2 linked regions of the Streptacidiphilus rugosus AM-16 genome follow. The main gene of each other region encodes a partner of the protein of the gene in region 2 in a complex. Links are inferred from orthologs where the notes say so. Each region holds a gene or a part of one and is shown on either strand. Other genes may lie near its edges.

Region 1 (4,001 bases), on a different replicon or contig from region 2:
TCTTCGCGGCCGGCGACGTCGCAGGCGCCTGGCATCCGCTCTTCGAGCGCCGCCTGCGGGTGGAGCACTGGGCGAACGCGCTGAACGGCGGACCGGCGGCGGCGCGCTCGATGCTGGGCCAGGAGGTCGTCTACGACCGCGTGCCCTACTTCTACTCCGACCAGTACGACCTGGGCATGGAGTACTCGGGCTTCGCCGCGCCCGGCGGCTACGAGCGGGTGGTGGTCAGGGGTGACGCGGGCAAGCGCGAGTTCCTGGCCTTCTGGCAGGCGAGCGACGGCCGGGTGCTTGCGGGCATGAACGTGAACGTGTGGGACGTCACGGCGCCGATCCAGGCCCTGGTCCGCTCCCGCCGACCGGTCGACCCCGAGCGGCTGGCCGACCCCTCGGTCCCGCTGGAGCGGCTGCTGGAGGAGTAGTCCCCGCGGCAGGTTCACGCGTCCGCTGATTGTCCTGGTGCCACCGTAGACTGCTGGTCGTGGCGGGACGCATCAAGGACGAGGACGTGCAGGCGGTGAAGACCGCGCTGCGGATCGACGCTGTCGTCGGCGAGTACGTCCAGCTCGCCAACGGCGGCGGCGGTCAGCTCAAGGGGCTGTGCCCGTTCCACGACGAGAAGTCCGCCTCCTTCTACGTGAACCCCAGCAAGGGCGTCTACAACTGCTTCGGCTGCCAGGAGAGCGGCGACACCATCGGCTTCGTGATGAAGATCGAACACCTCTCCTTCGTGGAGACGGTGGAGCGGCTCGCCCCCTCGGTCGGCATCACGCTGCGGTACGAGGGCGGCTCCTACGTCCCCGGCCGCCAGCAGGGCGAGCGCACGCGCCTGCTGGAGATCAACAAGCTGGCCGCCGCCTGGTTCCAGGAACAGCTGAACAGCCCCGAGGCCGAGATCGGCCGGCGCTTCCTCAAGGAGCGCGGCTTCGAGCGCGAGGCCGCCGCCCACTTCGGCGTCGGCTACGCGCCCGCGGGCTTCGAGAACCTCACCCGGCTGCTGCGCGGCAAGGGCTACACCGACCGTGAACTGCTGCTGTCCGGCATCTGCTCGGAGGGCAGGCGCGGCCCGATGGACCGCTTCCGCGCCCGGCTGATCTGGCCGATCAGGGATCTGACCGGCGAGGTCGTCGGCTTCGGCGCGCGTCGACTGCGCGAGGACGACAACGGGCCCAAGTACCTCAACACCCCGGAGACCCCGCTCTACAAGAAGTCCCACGTGCTGTACGGGATCGAGCTTGCCAAGAAGGAGATCGCCAAGTCCGGCCGGGCCGTGGTGGTCGAGGGCTACACGGATGTGATGGCCTGTCATCTGGCCGGGGTCACCTCGGCGGTGGCCACCTGCGGCACCGCCTTCGGCGAGGACCACATCAAGATCCTGCGCCGGCTGCTGATGGACACCTCGGCCTGGAAGGGCGAGGTGGTCTTCACCTTCGACGGCGACGCGGCCGGCCAGAAGGCCGCGCTGCGGGCCTTCGAGGACGACCAGAAGTTCGCCGCGCGGACCTCCATCGCGGTCAGCCCCGGCGGCATGGACCCGTGCGAGCTGCGCATCGCCGAGGGCGACGAAGCGGTCCGCAACCTGATCGAACACCCGGTCCCGCTCTTCGAGTTCGCCATCAAGGCGGCCGTCGGCAGCCACAACCTCGACACGGCCGAGGGGCGCGCCGCCGCGCTGGAGCAGTCCGCGCCGATCGTGGCCCGGATCAGGGACCGCTCGATCCAGCACGAGTACGCGGTCCGGCTGGCCGGGCTGCTCGGCATCCTCGACGAGCCGTTCGTGGTGCGTCGCGTCGGCCAGCTCGCCCGCTGGGAGGCGCGTCGCGAGGCGTCGGGCGGCCCCGGGCAGCAGCGACGGCAGGAGCAGGCGCCGCAGCCGGCCACGCCGCAGCGGCCCGCGTTCCGGCTCGACCCGCGCAACCCCGGCCAGTTCGTCGAACGCGAACTGCTCAAGCTGGCCCTGCAGTTCCCCGCCCTGGTCGCGCCGGTGCTGGACGCGTTCGCGCCCGAGGAGTTCCCCACCCCGCCCTACGCCGCCGTGCGCGCCGCCATCACGGCGGGCGGCGGCGTCACCGCGGGGGCGCTGGCCGCGGACGTCTGGGTCGACGTGCTGCGCGAGGTCGCGCCCGACGACGCCGTGCGCGGCCTGATCACCGAGCTCGCGGTCGAGCCGGTGCGCACCCGGCGGGCCCCCGACGCGCTCTACGCCGGGGAGTTCCTGGTCAAGCTGCGGCTCCAGGCGGTGGAGCGGCGGGTGGCCGCCTGCCGCGGGCAGCTGCAGCGGCTGGGTGCGAACGCGGATCCCGAGCAGCTGGCGGCCGTCCAGGGCGAGCTGTGGATGCTGCAGCAGTACGGCCAGACGCTGCGGTCCCGTGGCGCGGAAGCGCTCTGACGGGGCGTCCGCGGCAGGGTTGACGGCCGCCGTTCTTCACCCTGGGTGACCGCTCCTTCACAGAAACTCTCCGCACGGGTCTCTGCTGCGGCCCCGCCCCTGCCGCACACTGGTTCTCGGTGCCCGATTCCTCTCAGTCGCGGCCCGTCGACCCCGGCGGCGCCGCGCCCCAGGCTTCCCGGACGGAGGGCGACGAACCGCCCCGCGTCCCGATGCCGCGTGTCCCGATCGCCGCTCCCCAGCAGGCGTCGGCCCCTCCTCCGGGGCGTCCTCCGGCGCCGGAAGGGATGGACGTGGACGTTGCCACGGCCCTCTACCCCTCGACCGTTCCCGTTCCACGACCGCCCACCCTGGAGCCGGTCCCCGCGGGCGACCCCTCCCCACCCGCCGCCGACGCGGACCCGGCGCCGACGCCTCCGGCCGAGGGTCCCACCCCCGAGGGCCCCACCAGTGAGGACCTGCGAGCCGTCGAGGAGGAGCCGCTGCCCTCGCTGGACGACAGCGGCGGACCCTCGGCGGACCTGTTCCGCCAGTACCTGCGCGAGATCGGCCGCATTCCGCTGCTGACGGCGGCGGACGAGGTCGAACTCGCCCGCCGGGTCGAGGCCGGCCTGTTCGCCGAGGAGTACCTGGCGCTCCGTCACGACACCGTCGACGACCAGCTCGCCGACGAGCTCGACCAGCTGATCCTGCGCGGCAGGATGGCCAAGCGCCGCCTGATCGAGGCCAACCTGCGGCTGGTCGTCTCGGTGGCCAAGCGCTACGTCGGCCGCGGCCTCACCATGCTGGACCTGGTCCAGGAGGGCAATCTCGGGCTGATCCGCGCGGTGGAGAAGTTCGACTACGCGCGGGGCTACAAGTTCTCGACGTACGCGACGTGGTGGATCCGCCAGGCGATGAGCCGCGCGCTGGCGGACCAGGCCCGCACCATCAGGGTGCCGGTGCACGTGGTCGAGCTGATCAACCGGGTGGTCAGGGTCCAGCGGCGGCTCCTCCAGGAACGCGGCGCGGAGCCGAGCACGGCCGATGTGGCGGCGGTTCTCGATCTGCCGCCGGAGCGTGTGCTGGAGGTCCTGCGACTGGCCCAGGAACCGGTCTCGCTGCACGCGCCGGTGGGGGAGGAGGACGACGTCGCGCTGGGGGATCTCATCGAGGACGGCGACGCGGCCTCCCCGGTGGAGTCGGCGGCCTTCCTGCTATTGCGCGAGCATCTCGAGGCGGTCCTCAACACGCTGGGCGAACGCGAACGCAAGGTCGTCCAGCTCCGCTACGGCCTGGCGGACGGCCGCCCGCGCACGCTGGAGGAGATCGGCCGACTCTTCGGCGTCACCCGGGAACGCATCCGCCAGATCGAGTCGAAGACGCTGAACAAACTCCGCGACCACGCCTTCGCCGACCAACTCCGCGGCTACCTGGACTGATTGGCCCAGTGGCGGCACGCTGGGGGCGCGGGGCTCTGCCGATGTGCGCCTCCGGCGCGTGGGCGCGACAAGCCACCCTGCGCGGATGGCCCTGCACGTTGAGGACCACCTGCTCATCAGTGGCTTGTCGCGCAGTTCCTCGCGCCCCTGGGGGTTGCAATGTGCCGTCAGCGCTGGCGTCAGGCGGTGAGTTC
Region 2 (7,318 bases):
CGCGTTCGTCGCGTCGACGGGCGGCTGCTCCGCCCAGATCCAGTCGACCAGTGTCGCCTTGGGAACGACATGCCCCGCCCGGAGCGCCAGGGCCACCAGCAGTCCGCGCAGCCGCACCCCCGGCACCTCGACCGGGCCGCCGCCGTCCTCGTCGGTGCGAACCTCCAACGGCCCCAGCATCGCGATCTGCACCCGCCGATTTTGCCACGGGCTCTCGGCCGGGCACCCGCCTCGTCCCCGTCCCGCCCGGGCGGTGCCCCGGCCGGCCCGACATGTCGCCCTCCCGATAAATCGCTTGCCTCCCGCGCGGAGTCACGCTGCACTGTGCCCGGCGTCAGGACACGTGACGTCGGTATTCCGAGGAGGCAGCGGCAGCAATGCAGATCCGTCCCACCACCGACCAGGACCTCGACCTCTTCGTCGACACCCTCCATGTCGCCTTCGGGCAGTTCGGCGGAACCCCGGACGAGAACGGCGGCGGGGTGTGGTGGTCGGCGCTCGAAATGGACCGCGGACTGCTGGCCGTGACCCCGGACGGCCGGGCCGTCGGTACCGCCGCCGCGTACTCCTTCGAACTCACCCTCCCCGGCGAGGTCCTCGTCCCCACGGCCGGGGTGACCGCGGTGGGCGTCCTTCCCACCCACCGGCGCCAGGGCCTGCTCACCGCGATGATGCGGCATCAGCTCACCGAGCTGCGGGCCCGCGGGGAGTTCCTGTCCGTCCTGCTGGCCTCCGAGGCCCTGATCTACCGCAGGTTCGGCTACGGACCTGCCACCTACACCGGCCGGCTGACCGTCGAGCGCCACCGGTCCGCCTTCGCCCTCCCCCGGGCGCACCGAACGACCGACGCGGAGTCCTCGGCCGCGGGCACGGACACCGGTTCGGTCGAGGTGCTCCGGCGTGCCGCGTGCGGTGAGATCCTGGAAGAGGTCTACGACCGCTACCGCCGCGCCCAGCCGGGCGCGCTCTCCCGACCGCACCACTGGTGGGCCAGGGGCGCGGGCCAGGTTCCGGTCGCCCCGACGCCGCGCTACGTCGCCGTCCACCGCGACGTCGACGGCGTCCCCGACGGATACGCGAGCTACTCGCTCGACGGCGGCGTCCTGACCGTCGACGAGACCATCGCCACCAACGACACCGCCGCGACAGCCCTGGCCCGGTTCGCGCTCGGCCACGACCTGGCCACCAGGGTCGTGTTCAAGCACCTGCCGTCCGAGCACCCGCTGCGCTGGCAGCTCGCGGACTTCAACGCCACCGAGGCGAGCAGCAACACCGACTGGCTCTGGGTGCGCCTGCTCGACGTCCCGCGCGCGCTCACCGCCCGCGGCTGGTTCGCCGACGGCGAGCTCGTCCTCGACGTCGACGACCCGTTCCTCGGCGAGCACACCCGCTACCTGCTGACCGTCCGCGACGGCAAGGCCGACTGCGTCCCCACGGACCGGGAGCCGGACCTGTCCCTCGACGTCAGCGACCTCGGCTCCGTCTACCTCGGCGGCACCACCCCGAGCACCCTCGTCCGCGCCGGCCACATCCACGCCCACCACCCTGGCGCGGCCGCCCTCGCCGACCAGCTCTTCCGCTCCGACCGCACCCCGCACTGCCTGCACTGGTTCTGAGGCGGCCGGTGGAACGTGCGGTTCACAGCCTCCGGTTCAGTCGCCGAACCGGCGCCGCGAGCCGCACGTTCCCGTCCCCGTGCCGCTACCAGGCGGGCGGCTCCGTGCCGGTCCTGACCGGCATCAACCGGCTTCACCCGGCTTCCCGCGACGGCCGCGCGACCGGGTGGGACATCTGGTAGGCCAACCGCTCCTCGGCGGCGTCGCCGATGCGGGTCAGCGCCTCGTCCAGACTCATGAACTCCTCCCAGACCGTCCGCCCGCCGGCCCGCGCGAGCGCGGCGACGACGAGGTCCTCCAGGTCGGCGACGCGCTTGTTCTTCCAGATCTTGTCGGCGAGGCTCACCAGCAGATCCTCGAAGCCGACGCCGGGCGCGTCCCAGGACGCGTGACTCCCGGCGAAGCGGGCCAGGTCCGCGCCCACCCCGTGGGCCGTCAGGAGCTCCCGCCCGGCTTCCTCGTGCGCCGACCCGGGACCGGACAACTCCTCGGTCCAGCGCGCCTTTCCGATGTCGTGCGTCGCGGCCCCGAAGAGCACGGCATGCGCGTCGAAGACCAGCGCCGGAGAGTTCTGCCCCACCCACGCGACGAGCTGCGCCGCGACGTCATGGACGGCCCGAAGGTGAGCGACCAACCGGGGCGGGGCGTCGACGCTCCGGAGCAACTCCGCGACCTCGACGGGCAGCGGCCGCAGGGTGGGCCGCCGGGTGTCGGCGACCGCGATCCAGAGCACGTCCGTTGTTGTCACCGCGTCAGGGTAACGACGACGATGCCGTCGCCCGCCGCACCTGGTAGTTCCAGCGGGTGAGCGAGCGGACGACGGTCTCGGCACCGATGGGGTTGGCGCTGTGCACGAAGACCGTCCCGATCCTGAAGGGCCGCCCGTGGAAGGCGGCCTCCTCCAGCAGCGCCACCACCGGCATGATGCTGTCGTCCCCACCGAGGTCGTGGTCGAGCCACAGCTCGTCGACGAACCGGTCGCGATGCTCCTCCAGCAGCCGCACACCCTCACGACTGGTCCGGGCGAGCCGCGTCGCCCGGGGGAGCGGCCGGAGGTCGTCGATGCCGAGGATGACGGGCTGGGGCGCGGCGGCTGGGTCCTCGTTCACCCGAGCATTGTCCCCGCCGGGACGCGTCAGCTCTGCGCCATGTCCACGAAGCGTGAGTAGTGACCCTGGAACGCCACGGTGATCGTCGCCGTCGGGCCGTTACGGTGCTTGGCCACGATCAGGTCGGCCTCGCCCGCGCGTGGGGACTCCTTCTCGTAGGCGTCCTCGCGGTGCAGCAGGATGACCATGTCCGCGTCCTGCTCGATCGATCCACTCTCACGCAGGTCGGAGACCATCGGACGCTTGTCCGTCCGCTGCTCGGGACCACGGTTCAGCTGGGAGAGCGCGATGACCGGCAGCTCCAGCTCCTTGGCCAGCAGCTTCAGGTTTCGCGACATCTCGGAGACCTCCTGCTGCCGGCTCTCGGCCCGGCGGGAGCCGCCGTTCTGCATCAGCTGGAGGTAGTCGATGACGACCAGGCGCAGGTCGTTCCGCTGCTTGAGGCGGCGGCACTTGGCCCGGATCTCCATCATCGACAGGTTCGGGGAGTCGTCGATGTAGAGCGGGGAGTCGTTGAGGTCCTGCATGCGCCGCGCGAGGCGGGTCCAGTCCTCGTCGGTCATCGCGCCGGTGCGCATGTGGTGCAGTGCGACCCGCGCCTCCGCCGAGAGCAGACGCATCGCGATCTCGTTGCGCCCCATTTCCAGGGAGAAGAAGACGCTCGGAATCTTGTGCTTGATCGAGCAGGATCGCGCGAAGTCCAGAGCCAGCGTCGACTTACCCATGGCGGGCCGTGCCGCCACGACGATCATCTGGCCCGGGTGGAGACCGTTCGTCAGGGAGTCGAGGTCGGCGAAGCCCGTCGGGACGCCGGACATCTGGCCGCTGCGGGAGCCGATCGACTCGATCTCGTCGAGCGCGCCCTCCATGATGTCGGAGAGCGGGGCGTAGTCCTCGTTGGTCCGCTGCTCGGTGACGGCGTAGATCTCCGCCTGGGCGCGGTTGACGATCTCGTCGACGTCGCCCTCCGCCGCGTAGCCCATGCCGGCGATGCGCGTGCCGGCCTCGACCAGGCGGCGCAGGACCGCGCGCTCGTGGACGATCTCCGCGTAGTACTCGGCATTGGCCGCCGTGGGGACGGAGTTGACCAGGGTGTGCAGGTAGGAGGGGCCGCCGACGCGGGTGATCTCGCCGCGCTTGACCAGTTCGCTGGCGACGGTGATCGGGTCGGCCGGCTCGCCGCGGGCGTAGAGGTCGAGGATGGCGCTGTAGATCAGCTCGTGGGCCGGGCGGTAGTAGTCGCCCGGCTTGAGGACCTCGACCACGTCCGCGATCGCGTCCTTGGAGAGCAGCATGCCGCCCAGCACGGACTGCTCGGCGGCGAGGTCCTGCGGGGGGACGCGCTCGTACGCGGCCTCGTCGGCGGACCGGCCGCCGCCGGAGCCGTCACCGCGTCCGCCGTCGCGGTCACCACGGTCACCTCGGTCGGAACGGTCGCCGCCGTCGCGCTTGCGGGAGAAGGGGAGACGGTCCCCGGGGCCCGAGGCAGAGCCGGGGGCGGGCCATTCGTCGTCCGGCGGCGGAGGGACGTCCTCGAAGCCGCCGTCGTCGTACGGTGCCCCGCTCATCGGTGCCGCCTTCCGCTGCCTGTCCCATGCCTAGCGCTCCATTGAACGGCACGGCTCGGACATTGACCAACACCGAAGAGCGCAGTTATCCACAGGGGGTGTGGATGAGCGCCCCAGGCCTGTGGACAACTGGCTCCAGCCTGTGCACGAGTCGGGGGACAAGGTGTGGACAACCACACAGTCGTCTACCGATCACCACGCTGACCTGCGATGATGGCGACCGCGCCAAGCTCGGGGGAAAAACTTCGGCACGGCGCGGGGGACCATGACAAACGGTGCACGCACGGCTGCACGGCGCAGTGTCACGTAATGACCCAAGCCCCATTGCGCCCATTACCTGTGGATGACTACGGTAGGACCATGCGATTGCGCCAGCACGACCGCGAGATCCTCGCCCTCGCCGTCCCGGCTTTCGGCGCACTCATCGCCGAGCCGCTCTTCCTGATGGCCGACTCCGCCATCGTCGGCCACCTGGGCACCGCCCAGCTCGCCGGTCTCGGGGTCGCCGCCGCGCTGCTCGCGACGCTGGTCAACGTCTTCGTCTTCCTCGCCTACGCCACCACCGCCGCCGTCGCGCGCCGGATCGGCTCCGGCGACCGTCGGGCCGCGGTGCAGCAGGGCATCGACGGGATCTGGCTCGCGCTGCTGATATCCGTGGTGGTCGTGGCCGCCGCGCTGCCGCTCGCCCCGCCCCTGGTCGGCCTCTTCGGCGCCTCCTCCAGCGCCGCGCCCTACGCGGTGGACTACCTGCGCATCAGCAGCGCCGGCATCCCGGCCATGCTGATCGTGCTGGCGGCCACCGGCGTCCTGCGCGGCCTCCAGGACACCCGCACCCCGCTCGTGGTGGCGATCGCCGGCTTCAGCGCCAACCTGCTGCTCAACCTCACCCTCGTCTACGGCGCCGGCCTCGGCATCGCGGGCTCCGCGCTCGGCACGGTGATCGCGCAGTGGGGCATGGCCGCCGCGTACCTGGCCGTGGTGCTGCGCGGGGCCCGGGCCACCGGCGCCAGCCTGCGGCCGGACCTGCCGGGGATCCGCGCCTGCGCGACCGCGGGCAGCCCGCTGCTGGTGCGGACGCTGAGCCTGCGCGCGGTGCTGCTGATCGCGACCGCCGTCGCGGCGCGGCTGGGGAACGTGGAGATCGCCGCGCACCAGATCGCCATGTCGCTGTGGAGCTTTCTGGCCTTCGCCCTGGACGCGATCGCCATCGCGGGCCAGGCGATCATCGGTCGCTGCCTCGGCGCGGGCGACGTGGCCGGCGCGCGGGCGGCGACGCGGCGGATGGTGGAGTGGGGGGTGGGCACCGGCGTGGTGCTGGGCGCGCTGCTGATGGTGGCGCAGCCGCTCTATCTGCCCCTGTTCACCGCGGATCCCTCGGTGCGGTCGCAACTGCTGCCGGTACTGGTGGTGGCCGGGGTGATGCAGCCGTTCTGCGGGGTGGTGTTCGTCCTGGACGGGGTGCTGATGGGCGCGGGCGACGGCCCGTACCTGGCCTGGGCGATGCTGGCGACGCTCGCGCTGTACGCGCCGGTGGCGCTGGCCTTCGGCCCGCACGGGCTGGTGGCGCTCTGGCTGGCGATCGGCTTCGCCATGCTGGTGCGCATGGTCTCGATGGCGCTGCGCGCCCGCACCGGCGCCTGGCTCGTCACCGGCGCGGTCCGCGCCTGAGCGTCGAGCGCCTGAGCATCGAGCGCCTGAGCGCGCACAAAGGGGCGCGAGGAACTGCGCGAGCAGGCATCCGCGTGCGGATGGCCCTGCTCGCTGCGCGACTCACCACCGGGGTGGCTTGTCGCGCAGTTCCTCGCGCCCCTCGAAAGGTGCAACGGACCCTACTGCCGGACGCTGGTCGCGCCCACGCGCCGGAGGCGCATGTCAGCAGAGTCTCGCGCCCTGGAAGGTCCTACGGACCTCAGGCAGCGACGACGTTGACGCTGATGGCAGCGGCAACCTCGGGGTGCAGCTTGACCGTGACCTGGTGGGCACCGGTGGTCTTGATCGGCGAGCCGATCTCGACGCGGCGCTTGTCGACCAGCGGGCCGTCGACGGCCTTGATGGCCTCGACGACGTCGCCCGGGGTCACCGAGCCGAAGAGACGACCCGCGTCGCCGGCGCGGACGGCCAGCTTCACGGTGAGCGCCTCGAGCTTGGCCTTGACCTCGTTGGCCTGCTCCAGGGTCTGGATCTCGTGGATCTTGCGGGCGCGACGGATCGCGTCCACGTCCTTCTGACCGCCTTTGGTCCAGCGGATGGCGAAGCCACGCGGGACCAGGTAGTTACGGGCGTACCCGTCCTTGACCTCGACGATGTCGCCGGCGTTCCCGAGGCCGGAGACCTCGTTCGTGAGGATGATCTTCATTGTTCGGTCACCCTCCTATTCAGCGAGCGGTCGAGGTGTAGGGCAGCAGAGCGACCTCGCGGCTGTTCTTCACAGCCGTGGCCACGTCGCGCTGGTGCTGGGTGCAGTTGCCGGTGACCCGGCGGGCGCGGATCTTCCCACGGTCGGAGATGAACTTGCGAAGCAGGTTCGTGTCCTTGTAGTCGACGTAGGTGATCTTGTCCTTGCAGAAGACGCAAACCTTCTTCTTAGGCTTGCGCACGGGCGGCTTCGCCATCGTGTACTCCAGTGTTCGTGATCAAGTCTTGTGTGAGCGCCGGGTGTCGAACACCTGGCGCCGACCGCTGAGCGAGCGCGCTCTAGAAGGGGGGCTCGTCCGAGAAACCGCCGCCGGCCGGGGCACCCCAGCCGCCGCCGCCCTGCTGACCGCCGCCCGCCGGGGCGCTGGACGCCCAGGGGTCGTCGGCCGGACCGGACTGCGGGGCGTTGCCGCCCCAGCCGCCGCCGCCCTGCTGACCGCCGCCGTTGTACCCGCCGCCCTGCTGCCCGCCGCCGAAGCCGCCACCGCCGGGACCGCCCGAGCGCTGGGCCCGGGTGACCTTCGCGGTGGCCGAGCGCAGGCTCGGACCGACCTCGTCGACCTCGACCTCGAAGACGGTCCGCTTCTCGCCTTCCTTGGTCTCGTACGAG

What was found. Proteins that work in one complex are often made in the same cells at the same time.
Region 1: the proteins of dnaB (region 2) and dnaG are in contact, whole or in part, in a crystal structure (PDB 2R6A), measured with the Geobacillus stearothermophilus proteins. The link is inferred for Streptacidiphilus rugosus AM-16 from one-to-one orthologs. Residues at the interface, in WP_033016901.1 of Geobacillus stearothermophilus: Ser13, Glu15, Ala16, Gln18, Glu91, Leu92, Asp94, Ala95, Val96, Pro97, Thr98, Ala99, Ala100, Asn101, Tyr104, Tyr105, Ile108; in WP_049624496.1 of Geobacillus stearothermophilus: Lys456, Leu457, Leu458, Pro459, Ala460, Asn463, Ala464, Leu467, Leu535, Leu536, Ile537, Ala538, Gln544, Glu545, Asp548, Tyr549, His552.

Annotation. Positions count from the first base shown.
Region 1 is NZ_JQMJ01000004.1:2,475,934-2,479,934, reverse strand. Bases 1-2,932 are described here. They hold dnaG (DNA primase), read left to right. Parts: upstream 1-478; coding sequence 479-2,386; downstream 2,387-2,932. Other genes in these bases: BS83_RS20340 (RNA polymerase sigma factor), read left to right, coding at 2,599-2,932; BS83_RS20350 (NAD(P)/FAD-dependent oxidoreductase), read left to right, coding at 1-419. Also shown: more of BS83_RS20340, read left to right, coding at 2,933-3,807; BS83_RS20335 (FGGY family carbohydrate kinase), read right to left, coding at 3,987-4,001. UniProt on the Escherichia coli protein: RNA polymerase that catalyzes the synthesis of short RNA molecules used as primers for DNA polymerase during DNA replication.
Region 2 is NZ_JQMJ01000003.1:458,090-465,407, reverse strand. What follows is about bases 2,023-4,874. They hold dnaB (replicative DNA helicase), read right to left. Parts: upstream 4,294-4,874; coding sequence 2,752-4,293; downstream 2,023-2,751. Other genes in these bases: BS83_RS05510 (MATE family efflux transporter), read left to right, coding at 4,603-4,874; BS83_RS05520 (cyclic-phosphate processing receiver domain-containing protein), read right to left, coding at 2,369-2,725; BS83_RS05525 (hypothetical protein), read right to left, coding at 2,023-2,364. In the rest of the region: BS83_RS05535 (BTAD domain-containing putative transcriptional regulator), read right to left, coding at 1-192; BS83_RS05530 (GNAT family N-acetyltransferase), read left to right, coding at 378-1,616; more of BS83_RS05525, read right to left, coding at 1,750-2,022; more of BS83_RS05510, read left to right, coding at 4,875-5,961; rplI (50S ribosomal protein L9), read right to left, coding at 6,203-6,649; rpsR (30S ribosomal protein S18), read right to left, coding at 6,669-6,905; BS83_RS05495 (single-stranded DNA-binding protein), read right to left, coding at 6,988-7,318. UniProt on the Escherichia coli protein: The main replicative DNA helicase, it participates in initiation and elongation during chromosome replication. Travels ahead of the DNA replisome, separating dsDNA into templates for DNA synthesis.